DNA from 2 places in the Microbacterium sp. K2 genome. Region 2 is predicted to be linked to the other one. Evidence: predicted binding sites of a transcription regulator. Region 2 holds the regulator's gene; the other holds the start of a gene.
What was found. Region 2 encodes HrcA, which represses chaperone genes, less so after heat shock. Its sites were predicted from a motif close to TTNGCACTCGNNNNNNNCGAGTGCNAA; they were not measured.
Positions count from the first base shown of each region.

Region 1 (6,534 bases), on a different contig from region 2:
CGCACCTTGTAGACGTCCCACTCGGGGCCGAACGGATTGTCGCGCGCCGCACCGGGAAGCTCTTCGGCACGCGCAGTGGCGGCAGCGCCCAACTGTGTCGAGTCCATGCTCAGAACAGCCGATCCGCGCCTTTGTCGTCTGCCCGGGGCGCAGCCTGAACTCGCTCGTCGATCCCGGCCGCCGCGAGCAGCGCCTCGTCGATGATCTCCTTGGTGGGCTGGGCGGTCAGCCAGTCTTCGCTCAGCGCCGCGGGGATCAGCAGCGGCATCCGATCGTGGATGCCTGCGAGATGCGGCGGAGCCGGGCGCATCACGATCGAGTAGCAGGTGAAGGACTCGCCGTCGGCCGTTCGCCCTCGCTGGGTGACGGCCGCCATCCCGAAGAGCGCACCGTCGTCGACGACGAACTCGTGCCAGACGCGCTCGGGCTTCTTCATCTCGTACCAGCTCGTCGCCGGCACGAGAGCCCGGGTCTTCAACCCGCCGGGGCGCTCCTGCAGGCGCTCGGAGCGCGTGTTGATCGACGGGAACTTCGAGGGCTCTCCACCGATCAGGAACCCCCACCAGGCGGGTTCGAGCACGGGCTCGCCCTCGGGCTGCACCACGATCGGGTTGAGGTTGCGCAGATTCCTGCCTGTGGGGCGCACGGTCTCGCGCGCGTTCTGCTCGGCCCAGCCACGGAGACCGTCGAGCACCGCCTCGTCGGCGGCGGCCAAGAGCTCGGTGTCGGTGAACCGGGGGTCAAGTCCGTAACTCGCGCACATGCCGTCAGGGTACGCCCGGCCACCGACATCGTGCGCCCGACGGGAAGGCGGCCGACGCTCGGCTAGGGTCGACAGGTGACCCAGGCCCGTCGACTGCCTCCGCCCCTCGCGCTCGGCGGAGCAGTGGCCATCGGAGTCATGACCGCGATCCAGGCGCGCATCAACGGCGTGCTCGGCGTCGAGGTCGACAACGGCATCGTGGCCGGCCTCATCTCCTTCGCGGTGGGTCTCGCGGCTCTCGCGGCGGTGATCGCCTGCGTCCCCTCGGCGCGTCGAGGCGTCGGACGCCTGCTCGGCGGCATCCGTGATCGGTCGATCCCGTTCTGGATGCTGCTCGGCGGCGCCTGCGGCGCACTCACCGTCTCGACTCAGGGCATCACGGCCGGAGTGCTCGGCGTCTCGCTGTTCACGGTGGGAGTCGTCGCAGGACAGACCCTCCACGGGCTCGTGCTCGACCGCATCGGGTTCGGTCCGGCCGGCGTCGTCGCGATCACGCCGGGGCGCGTGCTGGGCGGAGCGCTCGCGCTCGCCGCGGTGGGCATCTCGCTGAGCGGAGACGTCCTGACCACGGCGCCGCTCTGGATGCTCCTCCTGCCGTTCGCGGCCGGCGTCGGCATCGCCTGGCAGGCCGCGACCAACGGCCGTCTGTCGCAGCGGGTGCACTCGCCCCTCGCGGCGACGTTCATGAGCTTCATCGCCGGCACCGTCGCCCTGCTGGTCGCCGCCGGCATCAGCATCGCGGTGCGGGGTGCACCCGACGTGCCGCCGACCGAGCCGTGGCTGTACCTCGGCGGATTCCTCGGTGCCGCATACATCCTGCTCGGCACCTTCATCGTCGCGCACACCGGCGTGCTGCTGATGGGACTCGGATCGGTGCTGGGTCAGCTCGCGACCTCGGTGATCATCGACCTGCTCTGGCCAGCCGCCGCAGGGCCAGCGCCCTGGCAGATCGTCGGGATGGTGGTCGTCGCCGTGGCATCCGTCGCCGTCGCGCTGCCCCGCCGCAGGCGCAGCTGACCTACTGCTTCTTCTTCGCCTTCGGCTTGGGCTTCGGCATCCGCGTCACGAGACCGCGGGCATCGACGGGCTTGCGACGACCGGGCCTGCGGCCGGCGGGCTTGCCGCCGACGTACAGCCATCCGAGCAGCTCCTCGTTCTTGCCGAGTCCGTGGGCCTTCGCGACGGCCTTCGAGCGCGTGTAGTGGCCCGTGCGCCACAGCACCCCGAATCCGGCCTCGTCGAGCAGCAGGCTGAGCATGTGGGCGACTCCCGAGGCCACGGCCTCCTGCTCCCAGCGGGGCACCTTCTCGCTCTTGCGGTAGCTGGCGACGACCGCGATCAGCAGCGGAGCGCGAAGCGGCTTCGTCGAGGGGGACTTGTCGCCCTCGGCCTTCGCGATCGCGGCGCCCAGCAGCTCTCGGTCGGATCCGCGCAGCTCGATCAGGCGCCACGGGCGCAGCGACGAGTGGTCGGCGACGCGTCCGGCGGCGGCGACGAGCTTCAGCAGCTCGTCGCGCGAGGGCGCCTCGTCGGTGACCTTCGAGGAGGACTGCCGTGCGCGTACGGCCTCGAGGGCGCTCACGACTCTTCGGGCGTGAAGTTCAGGGCGATGGAGTTCATGCAGTAGCGGTCGCCGGTCGGCGTGCCGAAGCCGTCGGGGAAGACATGCCCCAGGTGCGAGCCGCAGTTGGCGCAGCGCACCTCGGTGCGCACCATGCCCAGGGTCGTGTCCTCGATGAGCTGCACCGCGTCGGGGCGGATCGATTCGTAGAAGCTCGGCCACCCGCATCCGGAGTCGAACTTGGTGCCGCTCTTGAACAGCTCCGCATTGCACGCGCCGCAGGTGTAGAGGCCGGCGCGGCCCTCGTCGAGCAGCTCGCCCGTCCATGCACGCTCGGTCGCGGCTTCGCGAAGCACGGCGTACTGTTCCTCGCCGAGCTCGTTGCGCCACTCTTCTTCGGTCTTGTCCACGCTGTACGACATAGGTCCTCCTGGGGTCTGCTCCATTCTCTCGCGTTCAGAGGCACTCGGCGTCACGAGAGAATGGACGCATGACGGATGCCGTGCGGCTGCGCTATCGGCGCTTCGCCGATGAGGAAGCCCCGGGGCGCAGCGACCTGTATGTCGAGTGGGCGTCCGGTGTGGCGGACGACCCCGAGATGCAGCGGGTGCTCGCTCGGATTCCGGAGAACCGCAGGCAGCCGCCGCTCGTGTTCGCCGTGACGCGGATGCTGGGTGTGGGCCTCGGCCGCTACGGCGCCTGGCGTGCGTTCGTGCTCGCCCGCGCCGACGAGATCGTGCGCGAATGCGGCGATCGGCGCCTGCAGACCAACGAGCCGCTCCGGCTCGCCCCGCTGCTCCCGGTGCTGTCGGAGATCGACGGACCGATGGCCCTGCTCGAAGTCGGGGCCTCGGCCGGTCTGTGCCTCTATCCCGATCGCTACTCGTACCGCTTCGTCGGGGCCGACGGTCGGATGCGCGCGGCACTCGATCCGGCGGACGGACCGAGCCCCGTCGTGCTGCAGAGCAGAGTCGACGGGCCACTCCCCGCCGTGAGGATGCCGGACATCGCCTGGCGCGCCGGCATCGACCTCGCGCCGCTCGATGCACGAGACGACCGAGATCGTCGTTGGCTTCAGGGACTCGTCTGGCCGGGGGAGGAAGGGCGCGAGCAGCGGGTGCGAGCGGCGCTCGACATCGCGGCATCCGATCCGCCCCGCCTCGTCGCCGGAGACGCGCTCGAGAGGATCGACGCGCTCGCAGCCGAGGCGCCCCGGGGTGCGACTCTCGTGATCACGACCCCCGGCGTGCTCGTGCACATCCCGAGAGAGACGCGCACGGCGCTCGTCGAGCGCATCAGAGCTCTCGACGCCCGCTGGGTGACGATAGATCCTCCCGCGCTGCTGGACGTATGGCAGCCCCCCGTGCTCGCCGAGGAGTGGCCCGGCTTCGTCGTGGCGCTCGACGGGGAGGTGCGCGCGGCGGCAGATCCGCTCGGCAGATGGTGGGAGTGGCGCACCGGAGTCGGCGCTTCCGCGACCTAATCTGGTCACATGCTGGGAGATCTGAGCGAGCGTGATCGCGCGATCCTCGCGCTCGAGACCGCGTGGCCGCGGCACAGTGGTGCGAAGGAAGAGGTCATCCGCACTCAACTGGGCATGAGCGCGGCCCGCTACTACCAGCTCCTCGGTCGCCTGATCGAGTCGGAGGCCGCATTGGAGTACGACCCGATGCTCGTGCGACGGCTGCGTCGCATCCGTGATGCCAGGTCGTTCCAGCGCGCCGCACGCACCCCGGGCTTCGTGGGCTGACGAGTCCCGCGCCACGCGTCGGTGCCGCTCGATGCGGATACACGGGTCGGTGCCATTAGCATCGAGGAGTGTCAAAGCTCAGCCGAGATCGATTCGACGACGTCCCCCGATCGTCCGGACGCGTCGGAGCGCATCGCGCCGAAGCCCCCGGGATGAACGGCTGGGTGGTCCTCCTGTGGTCCTTCGTGGCTGCTCTCGTGCTCATCATCGGCGGCATCTTCGGCTCGCTCGTGGTGATGGGGCGCATCAGCCTCTTCCCAGAGGCTGTGCCCACATCGAGCCCGGCGCCAGTCGAGACCGGTGTCGTCGACGTCACATACTCGGTGATGATCCTCAACGCGTCGCCGGGCGAGGGTCTCGACGAGCAGATGCGTGATGTGCTGATCAACAACGGCTGGGCCGCCGATGTCGTGTTCGCGAGCGACAGCGCGAGCCAGGACTTCTCGACGACCACCGTCTATTACGTCGCAGAAGAAGACGAGCTCGCGGCCCTGGGGCTCGCGAACCTGATCGGCGGTGCCGAGGTCGAGCAGAGCGACTTCTACTCCGATCTGAACGACACGGGCGCGAAGCAGCTGACGGTCGTGATCGGACTCGATCGTGCGACGACCACGCCGGAGACGCCTGCAGACTCTCCTGCCCCGTAGACCGCCGCGCGGTCCGTCGGCGCAGCTTGCACTCGATGGGGTCGAGTGCCAGAATGGCGTTAGCACTCTCTCACTCTGAGTGCTAAACCCAACGTCTACGTCCAGGAGGGACGAAAAAACTCATGGCAAAGATCATTGCTTTCGATGAGGAGGCCCGACGCGGCCTCGAGCGCGGCCTCAACATCCTCGCCGACGCTGTCAAGGTGACCCTCGGCCCGCGCGGTCGCAACGTCGTGCTGGAGAAGAAGTGGGGCGCCCCCACGATCACGAACGACGGTGTCTCCATCGCCAAGGAGATCGAGCTCGACGACCCGTACGAGAAGATCGGTGCGGAGCTCGTCAAGGAGGTCGCCAAGAAGACCGACGACGTCGCCGGCGACGGAACCACCACCGCCACGGTGCTCGCTCAGGCTCTGGTGCGCGAGGGTCTGCGCAACGTCGCAGCCGGCGCTGACCCGATCTCGCTCAAGCGCGGCATCGAGAAGGCCGTCGCGGCCATCACCGAGGAGCTCCTCGCCAGCGCGAAGGAGATCGACTCCAAGGAGCAGATCGCCGCCACCGCATCGATCTCCGCTGCTGACCCCGCCATCGGCGAGCTCATCGCCGAGGCGATCGACAAGGTCGGCAAGGAGGGCGTCGTCACCGTCGAGGAGTCGCAGACCTTCGGCACCGAGCTCGAGCTCACCGAGGGCATGCGCTTCGACAAGGGCTACCTGAACCCGTACTTCGTGACGGACCCCGAGCGCCAGGAGGCTGTCTTCGAAGACGCCTACATCCTCATCGCGAACCAGAAGATCTCGAACATCAAGGACCTTCTGCCCATCGTCGACAAGGTGATCCAGGACGGCAAGGAGCTCGTCATCATCGCCGAGGACGTCGAGGGCGAGGCTCTCGCGACTCTCGTGCTCAACAAGCTCAAGGGCATCTTCAAGTCGGTCGCCGTCAAGGCTCCCGGCTTCGGCGACCGTCGCAAGGCGCAGCTGCAGGACATCGCGATCCTCACCGGTGGTCAGGTCATCACCGAAGAGGTCGGCCTGAAGCTCGAGAACGCCACGCTCGACCTGCTGGGTCGCGCTCGCAAGGTCATCGTCACCAAGGACGAGACCACGATCGTCGAGGGTGCCGGTGAGGCAGACCAGATCGAGGGTCGCGTCACGCAGATCCGTCGCGAGATCGAGAACACCGACAGCGACTACGACCGCGAGAAGCTGCAGGAGCGCCTCGCCAAGCTCGCAGGTGGCGTCGCCGTCATCAAGGCGGGAGCGGCAACCGAGGTCGAGCTCAAGGAGCGCAAGCACCGCATCGAGGACGCCGTTCGCAACGCGAAGGCAGCCGTCGAGGAGGGCATCGTCCCCGGTGGTGGCGTCGCGCTGATCCAGTCGGGCACCAAGGCCCTCGACGCTCTCTCGCTCACGGGCGACGAGGCGACCGGTGCGAACATCGTTCGCGTCGCGATCGAGGCTCCGCTGAAGCAGATCGCCCTCAACGCCGGTCTCGAGCCGGGCGTCGTCGCGAACAAGGTCTCTGAGCTTCCCTCGGGCCAGGGCCTCAACGCGGCAACGGGTGAGTACGTCGACATGTTCGCCGCAGGCATCATCGACCCGGCGAAGGTGACCCGCTCGGCTCTGCAGAACGCAGCGTCGATCGCGGCTCTCTTCCTCACCACCGAGGTCGTCGTCGCTGACAAGCCTGAGAAGGCTGCTGCTCCGATGGGTGACCCGTCGGGTGGCATGGACTTCTGATCCATCAGCACTGACAGAAACGCCCCGACCTCGGTCGGGGCGTTTCTGCGTTCGCGGGTGATCGAACCCGT
Region 1 is NZ_JBLWII010000007.1:10,656-17,189, forward strand. Features, by position in the region: gene ACLKOY_RS16565 (MmcQ/YjbR family DNA-binding protein) at 1-107, opposite strand, end outside; gene ACLKOY_RS16570 (SOS response-associated peptidase family protein) at 110-763, opposite strand; gene ACLKOY_RS16575 (DMT family transporter) at 839-1,780, shown strand; gene ACLKOY_RS16580 (nitroreductase family protein) at 1,782-2,345, opposite strand; gene msrB (peptide-methionine (R)-S-oxide reductase MsrB) at 2,342-2,746, opposite strand; gene ACLKOY_RS16590 (DUF2332 family protein) at 2,815-3,807, shown strand; gene ACLKOY_RS16595 (DUF3263 domain-containing protein) at 3,817-4,074, shown strand; gene ACLKOY_RS16600 (LytR C-terminal domain-containing protein) at 4,143-4,721, shown strand; gene groL (chaperonin GroEL) at 4,844-6,463, shown strand.
Region 1: a site for HrcA is predicted at 4,781-4,807, ahead of groL (chaperonin GroEL). Genes of this name have one in related genera too.

Region 2 (6,534 bases):
ACGTGCTCGCCAAGTGCTACGGCGGTGACATCAGCCGAAAGCGCAAACTCCTCGAGAAGCAGAAGGAGGGCAAGAAGCGCATGAAGATGGTCGGTCGGGTCGAGGTCCCGCAGGAGGCGTTCATCGCCGCGCTCTCCGGCGACGTCGAGGGCAAGGACAAGAAGTAGAGTCCCACGAGCCGGGCATCGTCGGCGCGTGGGGGTGATCGTCCAGGGAACGGGAAGTAGGCTGGAACTCATGCGGCGCGGGACTTTCCGAGACGACACGGTTGACTATGCGGCCGTGGGTGCAACCCACGCGCCCGATCTGATGCAGTACCCACCGGAGCGCAGCATCCCGGCGGAGAACTCCTGGCGGATCGGCAGCGGCTTCGAGCGCTTCCAGTCTGCGGGAGAGGCACTGCTCACCTGGACGGCGCAGCGCGCCTCAGGGCTCAGCGTCGAAGACGTGCGTCCTGCTCCGGGTCCCGCCTACGCGGGCGTGAGCTTCGATGCAGAGGGCACTCCGATCGCACCGAGCAAGCACGATGTCGAACAGCGCTTCGATGCAGAGGGCACTCCGTTCGCGGGCCCGGGGATGACCCTGCGCCTGCACGGCCGGGTCGCCGGCATGCGAGCGGACGCCGAGCTTCGCGTGATCTCCGTGACCGAGGAGAAGCGCCGCATCGGTTTCGTGCTCGGCACCGTCGGCGGGTCCGTGGTGCGGGGCGAGGAGTCCTTCGACATCGACTGGCGTGAGGACAACGACGAGGTCTGGTTCTCCGTGCGAGCGTTCGACGCGCCGAACTCGCTGCTCTACCGCGTCATCCCGCCTCTCGTGAAGCGCCGTCGCCGCGAGCTGTTCGCACGCTATCTGCGAGCGATCTCGCCGCTCTACGCGACTCCGGTCTGATGGCCGCACTTCTCTGATGGCCGGCCCGCTTCCCCTCGGCGATCCGGCACCGGCCGACGGCCGTCTGCCCTCCGATCTGTCGATCGACGCCGATGTGCCCTTCTCCGCGTACCTGCACGTCCCGTTCTGTCGGGTGCGCTGCGGCTACTGCGACTTCAACACCTACACCTCGGGAGAGCTCCGCGGCGCGAAGCAAGAGGATTACGCCTCGACGCTGATCACGGAGATCGACCTCGCCAGGCGAGTGCTCGCGGATGCCGGCACGCTGCGCCCCATGGACACGGTGTTCTTCGGCGGTGGCACGCCGACTTTGCTGCCGGCGGGTGACCTCGCCCGGATGCTCGATGCCGCGACAGACGCGTTCGGGCTCGTCGACGGCGCCGAGGTCTCGGTGGAAGCCAACCCCGATACGGTGACGCCCGAGGTGGTTCGAACCCTTGCGGATGCCGGGGTCACGCGGCTGTCGATCGGCATGCAGTCGGCGGTTCCCCATGTGCTCGCAGCTCTCGATCGCACGCATCGGCCGGAGAACGTGACGACCGCTGTCGCAGCGGCCAAGGATGCGGGTCTCGCAGTCAGCGTCGACCTGATCTACGGAGCTCCGGGGGAGTCGCTGGCGGACTGGGAGGCGTCGCTCGATGCGGCTCTGTCGCTCGACTCGGACCATATCTCGGCCTATGCGCTGATCATCGAGGACGGCACCAAGCTCGCCCGTCAGATCCGGCGGGGCGAGGTGCCAGCGCCCGACGACGACCTGCAGGCCGACATGTACGAGCTCGCCGACGCGCGTCTCGCGGCGGCGGGCTTCGACTGGTACGAGATCAGCAACTGGTCTCGCAGCGTGGATCAGCGCTCGCGACACAACCTCGCGTACTGGCGGGGCACCGACTGGTGGGGGTTCGGTCCCGGCGCGCACAGTCATGTCGCTGGCCTTCGTTGGTGGAACGTCAAGCATCCGGCCGCCTACGCTCAGCGCCTCGCGGCCTCGGAGTCTCCGGCAGCCGGCACCGAGCGCCCTGATGAGGAGTCCGCGATGCTGGAGCGGGTCCTCCTGCTCAGCCGCATCCGCGAGGGGATCGCGGTCGCCGACCTGCGACCGGACAAGCGCCCCCGTGTCGCCGGCCTGATTGCGGACGGCCTCGTCGACCCCGCCGCCGCAGTGCGCGGACGAGTTCAGCTCACTCTGCGCGGTCGTCTGCTCGCTGACGCCGTCGTGCGCGAACTCACCGACTGAGCAGAGAGAGAATCGACTGAGCAGAGACGCGCGTTACGGAAGCAGGTCGAGCGCTTCCGTCCGACGCTGCGGCACCGTGGTGCTGTCGGTGTCGAACAGACGCGTGTTCCGCTCCGTGCCGAAGACCGGCCATCCGGGATCGCCGGTCTTGATGAAGGAGATCCAGGCGGCATGCATCTCGTCGGCGAGTCGCTGTGGTGCATCGGCACCCGCGAGGCGCTGCGCCTCGGGGTCGCCGAGCCGATCGAAGACGAAGCCCAGCTCGAGCGCGTGCGCGGCACGCAGGTCGCGAACCGGACTCCGCCACGCGAACTCGTAGACGTAGGTCGGCGCCGTGCGCGCTCTGGCGAGCGTGGTCAGTGGCCCTCGCAGCATGATGTCGGTCGCGAGCTGGCCGAAGATCTCGCCCGTGGTCGCGCCGGGGAAGGCTGACCGGTAGGCGGCCACCGCTCGGCGGGGGATCCGCAGGGCGAGTCGTCCGAGCAGCAGTTTCATCCTGCTGATCCCTGCGAGCATGGCAGGCGGGAACCAGAGCCGGTACTCGTCGGTGTTGCTCCCGATCAGGAGCGGCACATCGGCGCCGGCGAGGACCTCGTGCGGTGACCGGGGCAGAGACCCGGCATCCACCGCGAACTGGAACCCGGGGGCGCCACCGAGCGGAGACGACCCTGCGGCCTGTTGGCGCCGTGCCTCCAGCAGCCGCTCGGAGGAGACCGCGGCGAAACCCGCTCGGTCGGCTGCGACGCCGAGCCGCTTCGCCAGCTGGGCGGTCACGCGGCCGGCCTTCTTCTCGGTCTGCGCTGTGAGAGGCCCGGACTCGATGATGGCCCGCGCGATCTGCGCCCGAGACGACTCGTTCGCAAGGAGTCCCGCGACGATAGCTCCGCCTGCGGACTCGCCCATGGCCGTGATCTGCCCGGGGTCTCCGCCGAACGAGGCGATTTCCCTGTGCACCCAGGAGAGGCCCGCCGCGGCATCCTGCAATCCGAGGTTTCGGGGAGCGCCCTCGAGCACGGAGAATCCTTCAGAGCCGAGACGGTAGTTGATCGAGGCGAAGACGATCCCGGCGCGTGCGAAGCCGGCGCCGTCGTACAGCGGCAGCGCCGCGGTGCCCCGTTCGAGAGCGCCGCCGTGGATCCAGAGGACGACCGGGGCACGGTCGGCATCCTTCGGGGCCCAGATGTTGACGGAGAGGATGTCGTCGCCGGGTATCTCGACCGAGCCCAGCAGATCGCCGATTGCACCGGGGTACGGAAGCTGGGGCGCGGTCGGCCCGAATGCCGTGGCATCTCGGATTCCGTCCCAGGGCGGTGCCGTCTGAGGCTCGCGGAAGCGGTTGGGTCCGAAAGGCGCCGCCGCATACGGGATGCCGAGGAACCGGCGGACGCCGTCGACCACCTCGCCGCGCACGATTCCGGTGGACACGGCGACCTGTGGGGCGACACTCATGGGCTCATCGTATGGCGATCAGCATGTGGTCGGCGTCGGCGGGTAGAATTGGCACTCGTAGCCAGTGAGTGCCAAAGGGAGGGAGTTGCGATGGTCAGCGAAAGAGGCCTCCAGGTTCTCCGCGCGATCGTGCAGGACTACGTCGAGACTCACGAGCCCGTCGGCAGCAGATCGATCGTCGATCGCTACTCGTTCGGGGTGTCGGCCGCGACCATCCGCAACGATATGGCCCTTCTCGAAGACGAAGAGCTGATCGCCGCCCCGCACACCTCTTCCGGCCGAGTCCCCACCGACAAGGGGTATCGCGTCTTCGTCGACCACCTCGCGCAGCTGCGGCCGCTCTCGGTCGCGCAGCGCACGGCGATCGAGTCGTTCCTCACCGCTCCCTCCGACCTCGACGACCTGATGGTGCGCACCGTTCGGGTGTTGACCCAGCTCACCGGCCAGGTCGCGCTCGCGCAGTACCCCTCGTTCGCCCGGGCGCATCTGACACACCTCGAACTCGTCGCGCTCGCGCCGAATCGACTTCTCATCGTGCTCGTCACCGATGCGGGGGGAGTCTCGCAGCGCATCGCCCCGTTGCCCGTCGACGTCGATGACGCCGACATGGCCGTGCTCCGTGCACGCCTGTCGGCCCTGATCACCGGGCGGGCGGTGAGTGATGCGGCTGAGCGTCTGCAGACCCTGCTCACCGACGATGAGCACTCGCAAGACACGGTGCTCCGCGCACTCGCGACCATCGTCATCGACGAACTCGGCGCGTTCCGCCAGGAGCGTCTGGTGATGGCGGGCGCGGCGACCCTGGCTCGGCGCGAGCAGGACTTCCGAGGCAGCATCCATCCCATCCTCGAGGCGATCGAGGAGCAGGTGACGCTCCTGCGCCTGATGAGCGAGATGGAGGCCGACTCGCACGGCCTCGCAGCCAGCATCGGCACCGAGAACGCGTCTTTCGGACTCGGTGAGGCGTCGATCGTCGCCAGCAACTACGCCGCCCCGAGCGGCACGGCGCGCGTCGGCGTGATGGGGCCGACCCGCATGGACTATCCGAGCAATCTCGCGGCGGCACGGGCTGTGGCCCGCTACCTGTCGCGGATGCTCGATGAAGACGAGGCGGCCCGCTGACGCGGCCGCCCAGATGACAGCACACGCAGAAGGGCCATTGTGGCAGACCACTACGAGGTACTCGGCGTCTCTCGCGACGCCTCCACGGACGAGATCAAGAAGGCGTATCGACGCCTCGCCCGTCAGCTCCACCCCGACGTGAACCCGGGTGAAGACGCTGCTGAGCGGTTCAAGCTCGTGACGCACGCGTACGACGTGCTGAGCGACGACGACTCCCGTCGCCGCTACGACATGGGTGGGGGAGACGGAGCGGCGAACGACTTCGGCGGCTTCGGCGGCTTCGGAGACATCTTCGAGACGTTCTTCGGTGCAGGTCAGGGCGGCGGGCGCGGAGCGCGTCCGCGTTCGCGGCGCGAGCGCGGCCAGGACGCGCTCGTTCGCGTGACCCTCGATCTCGGCGACGTCGTCTTCGGCGCGCATCGCGACATCGAGGTCGACACGGCCGTGCTGTGCGAGACGTGCAACGGTTCGTGCTGCCAGGAGGGCACGTCGCCCGTCACCTGCGACATCTGCGGCGGTTCCGGCCACGTTCAGCGTCAGGTGCGGAGCCTGCTCGGCAACGTCGTGACGTCTCAGCCCTGCGGCACCTGCGAAGGCTACGGCACGACCATCCCGTACCCGTGCGGCACCTGCGGCGGTCAGGGACGAGTGCGCTCGCGCCGCACCGTCTCCCTCGACATCCCCGCCGGCGTCGAGACCGGACTCCGTCTGCAGCTCCCGGGGTCGGGAGAGGTCGGCAAGGCCGGTGGCCCGAACGGCGACCTGTACGTCGAGGTCACCGTCAACCCGCATCCCTCGTTCAGCCGTGACGGCGACGACCTGCTCGCGACGCTCGAGGTGTCGATGCCGGATGCCGTCCTCGGCACCGAGACCACCATTCAGGGGCTCGACGGCGAGGTCGATCTCGAGATCCGCTCGGGCGTTCAGTCGGGCGACGTCCTGACCATCAAGGGCCGCGGCATCACTCCGCTGCGGGGAAACCAGCGCGGCGATCTGCGGGTCGGCGTGCAGGTGGTCACCCCGACGAAGCTGGACTCGGCGCAGCGCGCGCTGATCGAGGACTTCGCGAAGAAGACTAAGGCGCCGGGCCCGCAGCTGGCGCAGTTCCAGCAGGGACTGTTCTCGAAGCTCCGCGACCGCTTCCGTTCTCACTGATCCGGACGGCGTTCATGGCACTCCACTTCCTCGTCGAGAACTCGGCGGATTCCGCGGTCGGTGACCTCGTCTCGCTCACCGGTGCCGAGGCGAAGCACGCAGCGGTGGTCCGCAGGATCCGCGTCGGTGAGGCGGTCACGGTCGGCGACGGCTCAGGGGTGTGGCTCACCGGCGTCGCCGAAGAGGTGTCGCCGTCTCGCGTCGAGGTGCGCGTGTCGGCCCGCTCGGAAGAACCCGCACCGAACCCGCGGATCATCCTCGCGCAGGCCCTGGCCAAGGGGGACCGCGACGAGCTGGCGGTGCAGGCGGCGTGCGAGCTCGGGGTCGATGAGATCATTCCGTGGCAGGCCAGCCGCAGCGTGTCGCGCTGGGAAGGGCCGAAGGCCGTGAAGGGACGCGAACGCTGGTCGACGATCGTCCGAGAGGCCGCCAAGCAGGCACACCGCGCCTGGGTTCCCGAGGTCTCGCCTCCGGTGACGACTGCAGGTCTCGCGTCACGCGCATCGTCTCAGCGCCTACTCTTGCTCGACCCGAGCGCATCGACGCGGTTGTCCGATCTCGAGCCGGACGGGCGCGACCTCGTGCTGGTCGTCGGCCCGGAGGGCGGCATCTCCGACGACGAACTCAGGAAGCTCTCCGACGCCGGCGCCGAACGGGTGCTCCTCGGCAAGACGGTACTGCGC
Region 2 is NZ_JBLWII010000001.1:246,523-253,056, forward strand. Features, by position in the region: gene lepA (translation elongation factor 4) at 1-167, shown strand, start outside; gene ACLKOY_RS01230 (DUF1990 family protein) at 238-891, shown strand; gene hemW (radical SAM family heme chaperone HemW) at 908-2,125, shown strand; gene ACLKOY_RS01240 (carboxylesterase/lipase family protein) at 2,159-3,574, opposite strand; gene hrcA (heat-inducible transcriptional repressor HrcA) at 3,665-4,696, shown strand; gene dnaJ (molecular chaperone DnaJ) at 4,736-5,851, shown strand; gene ACLKOY_RS01255 (16S rRNA (uracil(1498)-N(3))-methyltransferase) at 5,866-6,534, shown strand, end outside.